2 regions of the Aquibium microcysteis genome follow, and region 1 is predicted to be linked to the other one. Evidence: riboswitches for the same ligand, from Rfam matches in the RefSeq annotation. Region 1 holds a riboswitch; the other holds the start of a gene.
What was found. A riboswitch is a leader RNA that binds a small molecule or an ion and turns the genes downstream of it on or off. The one in region 1 is predicted to bind thiamine pyrophosphate.

Region 1 (5,876 bases):
CGCGACCACGAACGCCGCGTCCCGCTTTCCCGCTCGCGGCGCGCCCGTCACCGTGCGCTGCGGCCCGGCGCCCAGTCCGCGCGCTTCCATGGCGATGGCCGAGCGGGACGCGCGGCGGATGGCGTAGGCGAGCAGCGGCACGACCAGCGCGGCGGCCTCGCCGGGGCCGGGGATGCGGCGCGGCGGGCGGCCCCGTCGCATGGCCCGCGCCAGCCGCATCTGCCGCGCCTCGCCGACGAGGTCCGGCACCAGATGCAGCGCCGAGAACAGCGCGTAGCCGATCGACGGCGGCAGCCGCCACGAGACCATCATCGCCTTGATCAGCTGGCCGGGGTCGGTCGTCAGCGCAAACAGCGCCGAGACCATGCCGCAGGCGATCGCCCGCAGGAACAGCACGATGCCGGCCGACAGCGCCGCGCCGCCGAAGGGCGATTCCGACGCCACGTGCAGCGCGAAGTCGCTCTCCTGCCGGAACAGCACCGACGTGGTGAGGAAGCCGAAGCCGAACAGCGCGAAGGGAACCATCAGCGCCAGCACGAGAAGCGGCGAGCGGCGCTCGGCGAGGATCAGCGCCAGCGCCGCGACCAGGATCGTCGCCAGCTGGAAGACCGCGTCGAAGACCAGGATCGAGGCCGCGATCCAGACGAGGCAGACGACCATCCTGGGCAGCGGATGCAGCGCGCTCAGCATGCCGCCGCCTCCGCGCCAGCACGGGTCCAGGCGGCGAGGTCGAGCAGGGCCGGGCGCTCCAGCCCCGCGTGGCGCATCAGGTCGCGGTCGGCGAGCAGAACGGGGCAGGAGCCGTCGGCGAGAATCCGCCGCTCGCCGAGGATGACGGCGCGCGGGCAGGTCGCGAGCGCGAAGTCGAGCTCGTGCGTGATGATCGCCAGCGCCGTTCCGCGCGCCCGCAGCGCCTCCACCGTGCGCGCCAGCGCCGCGACGCCGGCGGCGTCCAGCCCGGCGGTCGGCTCGTCGAGCACCAGCAGAGGAAAACGCCCCGCCTCAACCAGGCAGGCCAGCGCCAGCCGCCGCTTCTGGCCTTGCGACAGTTCGAACGGATGGCGCGCGGCGAGCCCCTCGAGCCGCCAGTCGCGCAGGACGGCGGCGATCCGTGCCGCGTCGGCCTCCGCCCCGCGTCCGGGGCCAGCCGGCATCGGCAGATCGTGTCCACCGGAGCCGATCCCCAGCGCCGCCGCGATCTCCTCCCCCACCGAGCCGGCCGCGAACTGGCCTTCCGGATTCTGGAAGGCGATGCCGCCGGCAGCGCCGTCGCGCCGCCCGCGCTTCAGCCGCAACAGGCCGGCGAGGCTCGCCCCCAGCGTCGACTTGCCCGCCCCATTGGCACCGAGGATCGCGATCGCCTCGCCCGCGCGGACGGCGAGGTCGATCCGATCCAGCACCATGGGGCCGAGAAACGGCGCGCAGGCCGCACTCGCGAGCCGGACCACCTCCGTCCCGCCTCCCGCCGCGGCCGGCGCGAGGCGCTCCGACACGAAGCGGGCCGCGACGGGCCGCGCCGCCTCCCGCTGCCCCGGCGCCAGCGCGTCGAGACCGCGGATCGCCTCGCCGATGGCGAGCGGCGTGGGCTCCAGCACCACGCCCGCGGCCGCGAGGTCGGCCGCCAGTTCGGTCGCCGCCGGCCGCCAGATGCCTTGCGCCGCCAATGTCTCGCGATGCGCCGGAAACACCGTCCGCGGATCGCCCGCGGCCACCAGCCGCCCGTCGCGGTCGAGCACCGCCACGCGGTCGACGCTGCCCACCAGCCCGTCCAGCCGGTGGTCGACGACGATCACGCTGCGCCCGTCCCGTCGAACGAGCACCAGCTCCGCCAGCCGTGCGGCCGCGGCGGGCGCCAGATGCGCCGTCGGCTCGTCCACCACCACCAGCGCCGCGTCCTGCGCCAGCAGAGCCGCCAGCGCCACGATCTGCTTCTCGCCGCCCGACAGCGCCATCGTGCGGCGGCCGCGGTCGTCGGGCGACAGGCCGACGGCCCGCATCGCCGCCGCCACGCGGGCCTCGATCTCGGCAAGGGGCAGCGCCCGGTTCTCCAGCGCGAAGGCCACCTCGTCGCCGATCGTCATGCCGCAGAGCGTCTCCTCGGCGTTCTGGAACAGCCGCGACACCACGACCGACCATTGCGCGGGCCGTCGCGCCGACGCCGCCTCGCCGAACAGCTCGACCGCGCCCGAAACTTCGGCCGGCATCGTCTGCGGCACCAGCCCGGTCAGCGTGGCGAGCAGCGTCGACTTGCCGGCCCCCGACGGTCCGAGCAGCAGCAGCACCTCGCCCTGCCGCACCGCGAGCGTGACGGGACCGACCGCATCCGCCGCCGCATAGGGGTAGCGCACGGCGGCGTCGCGCCAGGTCGCGGCATCGATGGCTGGCGCCTCGGGCATGCCGTCACGCGATCCCGGCGCGCCGGTCGCGGTCGATGCCGAGGCCCGACAGCACGCCGGTGCGATACAGCGCCTCGGTGATCCAGTGGCCCGCGAGCCCGCCGAGCAGCGCGCCCGACAGGCAGCGCAGCGTAAACATCGCGATCAGCAACCCCGGCGCCAGCGCGCCATAGTCGAAGCGGAACCAGGTGTATGCGAACGAGGCCACCGCCGCGCCGACGCCCGCCGCCAGCAGCACCGGCAGCCGGTAGCTGCGCCAGCGCGTCGCCGCGAACACCGCCTCCGCGCCCGCGCCCTGCACGAGCCCGGTGACCAGCAGCAGCAGCCCGGCCGGGCTGCCGAGCAGCACCTGCGTCGCTGCCGCCAGCAGTTCCGACAGCAGTGCCGCCCCCGGCTTGCGGATGATCTTGGCGGCGATAATCGAGACGATGAACCAGAAGCCCATCACCACGTCCATGGTCACCGGCCCGAACACCGCCTGCGCGATCAGCCACACCTGCACCCAGGCCAGGTAGAGCACGCCGAACACGGCGCCGAGCACGGCGACGATCAGGATTTCGCGCAGAGTCCACGCGTTGGAGCGGGCGACGGCAGTCATGACGACCTCGAGGTTTTCAGGTTGGGAAGAGGGACGCGCGGACGGTCCGCGCGCGGTCAGGCTGCGGTCGGGCTGTTCGCCGAGACCGTCAGGTCGAGCGCGACGTGGCCCTCGCGCGCGCCGAAGCTCAGGAAGGCTTCCGACAGGGTCGAAAACACCGGTCCTGCATCACCGCGCAGCTTGGTGCAGAAATTCTTCGACCGGTCGAAGACGCCGGACCCCTTCAGGAAGTCGATGCAGCCGTAGATCTCGTCCATGTGGGCATGGGCGCCGAGCGGATAGAGCGAGAACTGCGCCGCCACCGGCTGGCCGAGCAAGGCCGCCTCTGCCACGCGCTGCCGCGCCTGCGCGATCCGCGTCTCCAGAGGGCCGAGCGGCCCGCCGGCAAGCGGCGTGCAGAGCGCGTCGTCCGGTTCGCCGGGGCAGCCGCGCGACACCGTCGCCGACAGCACCACGTGCACGCCGGACGCCGCCGCGGCGGTAAACAGGTCGCGCATCGCCGGGAAGATCTCTTCCGGCGGACCGACGATCAGCGTCGAGACGTCGTCGGTCTCGATCCGGAACCGTTCGCGATAGGGGTCGAGCGCCGACAAGGCGCCGAGGATCACGGCGACGAAATCGTCGCACATGGGATAAAGGGATATCTGGGCACCGGAAAACATGCTCGCCTCGCTCCGCTGGCATTAACCAGATCAGCTTGAGGGTCCGGAGGCATGCCGCCCCGCATCTCAGCCCCGGCGTTACGGAGCTCCCCTGTCGAATGCATCATTGGTATCAGGCACCGGCGGCCGGCGCAAGCCGGCTCTGCAACCTTTCGCTGCATGGCTGCCATGCCGGTCGCCGCGCAACGGCCACCGCCGTCACTGCATCGTGTTCGGCAGCCACATCACCACCCAGGGGAAGGCGATCAGCAGGCCGAGGCGCAGCACGTCGGTGGCCACGAAGGGCATCACGCCGCGATAGATCGTCGGCAGGCTGACGTCGCGCGCCAGCGTGTTGATGACGAAGACGTTCATCCCGATCGGCGGCGTGATCAGCCCGAGTTCCACCGTCATGACGATGATGACGCCGAACCAGATCGGGTCGAAGCCGAGCGCCAGGATCACCGGGAACAGGATCGGGATCATCAGGATGATCATCGCCATGGCGTCGAGGATACAGCCGAGCAGCACCATGAACAGGAGGATCAGAAGCAGCGTCGGATAGGCGCCGAGCTCCAGCGACAGCAGGAAGTTGGTCACCTTCTGCGGCGTCTGGGTGATGGTCAGGAAATAGCCGAAGAGGATGGCACCGATCAGGATCATGAAGATCCCCGCCGTCACCTGGATGCTTTCGAGCAGGCACTGGTAGAGCCGGCGCCAGCCCATCCGCCGCCGCGCGACGCTGATGATGATCGCGCCCGCGGCCCCCATGCCCGCCGCCTCCGAGGGCGTGAAGATGCCGCCATAGATGCCGCCGATGACGAAGACGAACAGGAGCAGGATCGCCCACACCCCGCGCAGCGCCGCCAGCCGCTCGCCCCAGTCCGCCCGCGGCTGTGCCGGGATGCCGCCGCCCGCCACCGCGACGTAGATCCGCACCGTCACCAGATACATCGCCAGAGCCAGCAGGCCCGGCACCAGCCCGGCAATGAACAGCCGGCCGATGTCCTGCTCCGTCATCACGCCGTAGATGGCGAGCACGATCGAGGGCGGGATCAGGACGCCGAGCGTCCCGCCGCCCGCCACGGCGCCGGTGGCCAGCGTGTCGGGATAGCCGTATCTGCGCATCTCCGGCAGCGCCACCTTGGCCATGGTGGCGGCGGTGGCCACCGACGAGCCGCAGATCGCCGAGAATCCGCCGCAGGCGGTGATCGTGGCCATCGCGAGCCCGCCGCGGCGATGCCCGAGGAAGGCGTTGGCGGCGCGGTAGAGTTCCGCACTCATGCCCGACGCCGAGGCCACGGCGCCCATCAGGATGAACATCGGCACCAGGCCGAGCGAATAGTCGGTCACCGTGCGGATCGGCGACAGCGACAGGAGGTTCAGCGCCGGCGTCCAGGCGGAGAGCATGCCGAAGCCGCCGACGCCGACGATGCCCATGGCGACCCCGATCGGCACGCGCAGCAGCAGAAGCAGGAACAGGACGACGAAGCCGCCGGCCGCGATGACATCGTTGCTCATCATGGCCGTGCGTCACCCGCAGGCGCCACCAGCGCGGCGAGCGACCGCAGCACCCGGGCCGCGAGCACCAGCGCGCAGAACAGGATGCCGAGCCAGGCCACGGCGGTGAAGGGCCAGACCGGTATTCCCATCTCGAAGGTCGTCAGGCCCGAGCCGCGCACCTTCTCGACCTGCCGGAACAGCATCCAGGCGAAGGTGAAGACGAAGCCGGCAAACAGGATGTCCGAGAACAGGTCCACCGCCTTCTGCGCGCGTGCCGGCAGGATCTGCCAGAACAGGTCGACCTTGATGTGCTCGTTGCGCCAGGCCGCCGCCGCGATGCCCCAGAAGATCGCGACGCCGAGCAGCAGCCGGCTGACGTCGAAGGAGCCGGGGAAGGGCACGTTGAAGACGTAGCGCAGCAGCACCGCCAGGAAGGTCAGCGCCGTGATGATGGCGAGGAAGATCGCCGCCGCGCCGTCGACAAGCGCCGACACCCGGCCGATGATCCGATCGAATCCGCTCATGGTCCGTTCCGCAAGAGAGGGTCAGTCAGTCTGGCACCGTCCGGCATCGGCTGCCGGACGCGCCGTTCGTGCGGCCGGTGCGGCGGCGTCGCGCCGCCGCACCGGGCAGGCCTCAATAGGCCGCGCCGCGTGCCTTCAGTTCGCTTTCCAGCGCGCTCATGGCGGCATCGGGATCGACGCCGGCCGCCTTCACCTTGTCGGCCCACTGCGCCCG
Region 2 (5,876 bases), 2.1 Mb from region 1:
CGGCCCCTGCAGGTCGGCGAGGATGCCGATCGGACGCCCGACCTGGCGCTCGACGTTGCGGATCATGGCCACGACCTTGCGCATCAGGTCGTGATCCGCATGGCTCATGTTGATTCGGAACGTGTCGGCGCCGGCTTCGTGCAGCTTGCGGATCATCTCCTCGCTCGAGGACGCGGGGCCGAGCGTGGCCAGAATGCGGACGTTGCGCTGGCGCTTCATTCCGGCGCTCCCGTCACGGCTGCGGTTCCGTCGGCGGCGGGCTGGTCGGTGAGCTGGACCATCCAGCTGGCCTGTTCCCCGGTGTCGTACTCCTGGAAACCGGCGCGCTGGAAGCCGCGCTTGATGCAGTCGCTGACCCCCACGATCTTGAACTCTTTTTCGGCGATGCACATGTTGATCGGCCCATCCCAGCGCCCGCCGCGCTCGGCATCTTCTGCATAGAGATAGTAATAGCGCGATGACAGAGGACCCTCGATCAGCGTCTTGCAGGTCGAGCCTTCCACGTGCCACCACCCTTCGGTGATCCATCCGGCCGGTGCACGATAGCCGATCGCCACACCGACGAGCGTCTGCGTGGCGTTGCACACGCGGAAGTCCGCGTGTGCCGCACCCGTCGTCGCCACGACTCCGAGCAGGGCAAAGACGATGGAACAGGCGGCCGCGAGGCGTGACGCACCCTCGACACCCGGCAGTACCATACTCGTGCCCCCTGCCCCTGGACGAAACATTGCTTGGATGCTCCTTTTCGGAAATGCGCGCGCGCATGTCAACGCGCCGTGGCGATATGCTCAAATCGGTTTATCGCGCAAGCAACGAAGCCATCCGACACGAGAATGTCGAAAGGACGGCATTGCGGCATCCGCTTCGCCATGAAAGGAAGGAAGGCGCCGCCCCGCCCGGCGAGCGCACGACATTTCGCCGATCCGCGACCGGAGACCATGAAACGTACCGCCGTCTTTCCACCCTACGAGCTCGTCGATGGCCCACGAGACCGGGGCTTGCTGCTTCTCGCCGACCATGCCCGCAATGCGCTTCCGGAAGAATACGGCGATCTGGGGCTGCCGGCGGCGGAGTTCGAGCGCCATATCGCCTATGACATCGGCGTCGAGATGGTCACCCGCGCGCTGGCAACGCAGCTGCACGCACCGGCGCTGCTCTGCGGCTTCTCGCGCCTGCTGATCGATCCGAACCGGGGCGACGACGATCCTACCCTGATTCGCCAGCTGTATGACGGCACGGTGATCAAGGCGAACTATCCGCTCGCGCCGGAGGAGCGCGAGAAGCGGCTGGAGCGCTTCTACAGGCCCTGGCACGACGCGGTGGGGGCGCTGACCGCCTCCGTCCATGCCGCGAGCGGCGCCGCGCCCCTGGTCGTGTCCATCCACTCCTTCACGCCCTGCATGCAGGGCGTGAAGCGCCCGTGGCACGTCGGGGTGTTGTGGGATCTCGACGACCGCGCCGTCGCGCCTCTGCTGTCGGCGCTGCGCGCCGACCCCCACCTCGTGGTCGGCGACAACGAGCCTTATGACGGCGCACTGCGCGGCGACACCATGTACCAGCACGCCATCACCCGCGGCTATGCGCATGCGCTGATCGAGATCCGCCAGGACCTGATCGCGACCGAACAGGGCGCGCTGGCCTGGGCGGACCGCCTCGCTCCGATCCTTGACGACATCAATCGCCGGGACGATATCCATCGGGTGCGGTTCTTCGGATCGCGCACCGGGCCGGTCGCGGAACACCGTTGAGGACCTGCCGACGAACGAGGAGACGAGCATGGCCGATCTGACGAAGGACCAGCAGCGCGACTTCGAGGCCGCAGCCTTCCGGCGCCTGGTCGAGCACCTGCGCACGCGCTCCGACGTCCAGAACATCGACCTGATGAACCTCGCCGGCTTCTGCCGCAACTGCCTGTCGAACTGGTACCGCGACGCTGCGGCGGCGGACGGGGTGGAGCTTTCGAAGGACGAGAGCCGCGAGATCGTCTACGGCATGCCCTACGCGGAATGGCAGGCGAAGCACCAGACGGAAGCCTCGCCGCAGAAGCAGGCGGCGTTCGAGCAGAACCGTCCGAAGGATCACTGAGGCCGGCTCAGCCGCCCTCGATCTCCTCGCGCAGCATTTCCAGCTCGAGCCATTCCTCTTCCATCGCGGCGAGCGCCGCGCGCTCCTTGTCGAGCGTCTCGGCCGTCTTGCCGAAGCCTTTCGGATCGCGGGCGAACAGCCGCGGATCGGCCAGCGTCGCCTCGAGCCTGGCGATGGCGGCCGCCGCTTCCTCCATCTTCTTCGGCAGGCTCTCCAGCGCGAATTTCTGCTTGTAGGACAGCTTCTTCGCTGCAGCCCTGGCGGCCGCCGGCTCGCCGGAACCGGATTCACGTGTAACTTTCTCGGCAGCCGCCCTGGCCTCGCCGGCGCGCTTGACGAAGCGCGTGCTGCCGCGCTGCGCCAGCAGATCGCTGTAGCCGCCCGCATATTCAACCCACCGCCCGTCGCCGTCCGGCGCGATCGTGCTGGTCACCGTCCGGTCGAGGAAGTCGCGGTCGTGGCTGACGAGGATGACGGTGCCCGCGAAGCCAGACACCAGTTCCTGCAGCAGGTCGAGCGTCTCCATGTCGAGATCGTTGGTCGGCTCGTCGAGGACGAGCAGGTTCGACGGACGGGCGAGGACGCGGGCCAGGATCAGCCGGGCCTTTTCGCCGCCAGACAGTTCGCGCACCGGGGTGCGGGCCTGCTCCGGCTTGAACAGGAAGTCCTTCATGTAGGAGACGACATGTCGTTCCTCGCCGTTGACGACGACCGTCTCGCCGCGGCCGTCGGTGAGGAAATGCGCCAGCGTCTCCTCCGGGTCGAGCGCGGCGCGGCGCTGGTCGAGGGTGGCGATCTCGAGGTTCACGCCGAGGCGCACCGAGCCTGAATCAGGCTCGAGTTCCCCGGTGAGCATCCGCAGAAGCGTCGTCTTGCCGGCACCGTTCGGCCCGACGAGGCCGATGCGGTCGCCGCGCTGGACGCGGATGGAGAAGTCCCTGACGATGACCGCCTCTCCATAGGTCTTGGCGATCGACTTCGCCTCGATCACGAGCTTGCCCGATTCGGCGGCCTCGCTCGCCTCCAGCTTGGCGGAACCTTCGGCCCCGCGATGGCCGCGGAACTTGGCGCGCATCGACTGCAGTTCGCCCAGCCTCCGCATGTTTCGCTTGCGCCGGGCGGTGACGCCGTAGCGCAGCCAGTGCTCCTCGCGCACGATCTGGCGGCCGAGCTTGTGCTGGTCGCGCTCCTCTTCCTCCAGCACCTGGTCGCGCCATTCCTCGAAATGGGCGAAGCCTTTGTCGAGCCGCCGGGTGACGCCCCGATCGAGCCAGACGGTCGCACGCGTCACCCGCTCGAGGAAACGGCGGTCGTGCGAGATGACGACGAAGGCCGACGAGGTGCGCGACAGTTCCTCTTCCAGCCATTCGATGACCGAGAGGTCGAGGTGGTTGGTCGGCTCGTCGAGCAGCAGGATGTCGGGCTGCGGCGCCAGCACGCGCGCCAGCGCGGCGCGCCGCGCCTCGCCGCCCGACAGCGTGTCCGGCTTCTCCTCGCCCGTCAGACCGAGGTTCTCCAGGATGTAGGTCGCGCGATAGGGATCGTCCGTCGGTCCGAGCCCCGCCTCGACATAGGCCCGGACGGTGGCGAAGCCTTCCGTGTCCGGCGCCTGCTGCAGGTAGCGCACGGTCGCGGACGGCTGGCGGAAGATCTCGCCGTCCTGCGGTTCGATGAAGCCGGCGGCGATCTTGAGCAGCGTCGACTTTCCCGACCCGTTGCGGCCGACCAGCGCGATGCGGTCGCCGGGCTGGACCGAGATCGACGCCCCCTGCAGAAGCGGCGTGCCGCCGAAGGTGAGGCCGATGTCGTCGAGTCGGAGGATGGGAGGCGCCATGCGGTGTCAGCCCTTCGAGGCGGAGGATGTTTCGGGGCGGGCGAGCAGCAGCGCCCGGCCCTGGCGCAGCGACACGCGCAGGCGCCCGCGCACCGCGTTGGACAGCGTCAGCGACGAGCCGAAGGCGAGTTCCACCTCGGTGAGCGGCCATTTCGCGCCGGAGACCGAGAGGCCGGCGAGCGGCGAGAAGGCCAGGATCGAGAACAGCGTGCCATCGGGGTAGTCGAAGCCATGCTCGCCCGGCAGCAGGGGCGCGCCTTCCTCCGATCCGCTCGACAGGAGCACCGGCAGGCCCCTCTCGGCGAGGCGGATGGCGGCGGTCATGTGCAGGAAGGCATGGTCTGCGCGCTCGCCGCCGAAGGCTCCGACCATGATCAGGCGGGTGGCACCGCGGGCGATCGCAGCCTCCGCCGCAAGTTCGCCGTCGGTGCTGTCCTTCTCCGGCGGATGCATGTCGCGTTCGATCCCCGCATTCTCCGCGATCTCGGCGGCGGTGACGGAATCGAAATCGCCGATCCACAGTTCCGGCGTCAGCCCGAGCGTCGCGGCATGGCGGATGCCGGAATCGGCCGCGATCACGCGCGCCTGCGAAAGGGCAGCGTCGAGGCGTGGCGTGCGAACGAGATCGCCGCCGAGCAGGATCGCGAATGTGCTCATGGGCGTCGCCTCTATCACGGGCCGGGCGCCATGCGAAAGGGCAGCCGCTCATGCCGCAGGAGGGCCGTCGCGCGCCGCGCGCCCGAAAACGCTTGCCGCCCGATGTTCCCCGTCCTAGATGTCGAGGTGCTCTAACGGGGTGCCGGCGGTCGCTTGACCGGCCGGCTGAGAGGCCAAGGGGAAACCCGGCCAACCCGCTGAACCTGATCCGGCTCGTACCGGCGGAGGGATTAGACGCTCATCCGATGGCGCCTCAATTCCTTTCATTCGAACAGAGGAGGCGCCTGATGCGCACGATATGGATACCGACTGCCGCGGCCCTCGCCGCTTCCCTTTCCGTCCTGCCGGCCTTCGCCCAGACGAACGGAACCCTGACCGTCTACACCTATGAGAGCTTCACCGCCGAATGGGGTCCGGGTCCGCAGGTCGAGAAGGCCTTCGAGGCGGACTGCGGCTGCGACCTCGCCTTCGTCTCGGTGGCCGATGGGGTCGCGCTGCTCAACCGCCTGAAGCTGGAGGGCGGGCGGACGAAGGCCGACATCGTGCTCGGCCTCGACACCAACCTGACCGTCGATGCGAAGGCGACGGGACTGTTTGCGCCGCACGGCGCCGACGTCTCTGCGGTCGACGTGCCGGGCGGCTGGACCGACGACACCTTCCTGCCGTTCGACTACGGCTATTTCGCCGTGGTCTACGATACGCAGGCGCTGTCAGCGCCGCCGAAGAGCCTGAAAGATCTCGTGGAAGGCGACCCGGAACAGAAGATCGTCATCCAGGATCCGCGCACCTCCACACCCGGTCTCGGCCTGCTGCTCTGGGCGAAGGCCGTCTATGGCGATGACGCGGCGGCGGCGTGGGGCAAGCTGAAGGACCGCGTTCTGACCGTGACGCCCGGCTGGAGCGAGGCCTATGGCCTGTTCACCTCGGGAGAGGCGCCGATGGTGCTGTCCTACACCACCTCGCCGGCCTACCACATGATCGCCGAGAGCACGGACCGGTATCAGGCAGCGAGCTTCGAGGAAGGCCATTACCTCCAGGTGGAGGTGGCGGGCATCACGACGAAAGGTGCCGATAACCCGCTCGCCACGCGCTTCATGGCCTTCATGACCGGCCCCGGCTTCCAGGACGCGATCCCCGAAGCCAACTGGATGTATCCCGCCGGCGCCACCTCGCAACCGCTGGATCCCGCCTTCGAGCGTCTCGTCGAGCCGACGAAGACCCTGATCCTGCCGCCCGAAACGGTGGCTGCGAACCGCGAGGCCTGGGTGGACGAATGGCTGTCCGCGATGACCGAGTAGCG

Region 2: linked by a shared signal. The riboswitch ahead of thiB (thiamine ABC transporter substrate binding subunit) and the one ahead of IAI54_RS28185 (YkoF family thiamine/hydroxymethylpyrimidine-binding protein) in region 1 are both predicted to bind thiamine pyrophosphate.

The regions. Positions count from the first base shown of each region.
Region 1 covers NZ_CP061080.1:5,985,554-5,991,429, forward strand. Annotated here, with positions in the region: gene IAI54_RS28170 (energy-coupling factor transporter transmembrane component T family protein) at 1-690, opposite strand, end outside; gene IAI54_RS28175 (ATP-binding cassette domain-containing protein) at 684-2,396, opposite strand; gene IAI54_RS28180 (ECF transporter S component) at 2,401-2,994, opposite strand; gene IAI54_RS28185 (YkoF family thiamine/hydroxymethylpyrimidine-binding protein) at 3,051-3,656, opposite strand; TPP riboswitch at 3,647-3,759, opposite strand; gene IAI54_RS28190 (TRAP transporter large permease) at 3,855-5,156, opposite strand; gene IAI54_RS28195 (TRAP transporter small permease) at 5,156-5,662, opposite strand; partial or broken gene IAI54_RS28200 (TRAP transporter substrate-binding protein) at 5,775-5,876, opposite strand, start outside.
Region 2 covers NZ_CP061080.1:3,924,886-3,930,761, forward strand. Annotated here, with positions in the region: gene pyk (pyruvate kinase) at 1-219, opposite strand, end outside; gene IAI54_RS18310 (DUF1036 domain-containing protein) at 216-698, opposite strand; gene IAI54_RS18315 (N-formylglutamate amidohydrolase) at 939-1,748, shown strand; gene IAI54_RS18320 (DUF1244 domain-containing protein) at 1,777-2,085, shown strand; gene IAI54_RS18325 (ABC-F family ATP-binding cassette domain-containing protein) at 2,093-3,919, opposite strand; gene IAI54_RS18330 (thiamine diphosphokinase) at 3,926-4,576, opposite strand; TPP riboswitch at 4,702-4,823, shown strand; gene thiB (thiamine ABC transporter substrate binding subunit) at 4,864-5,874, shown strand.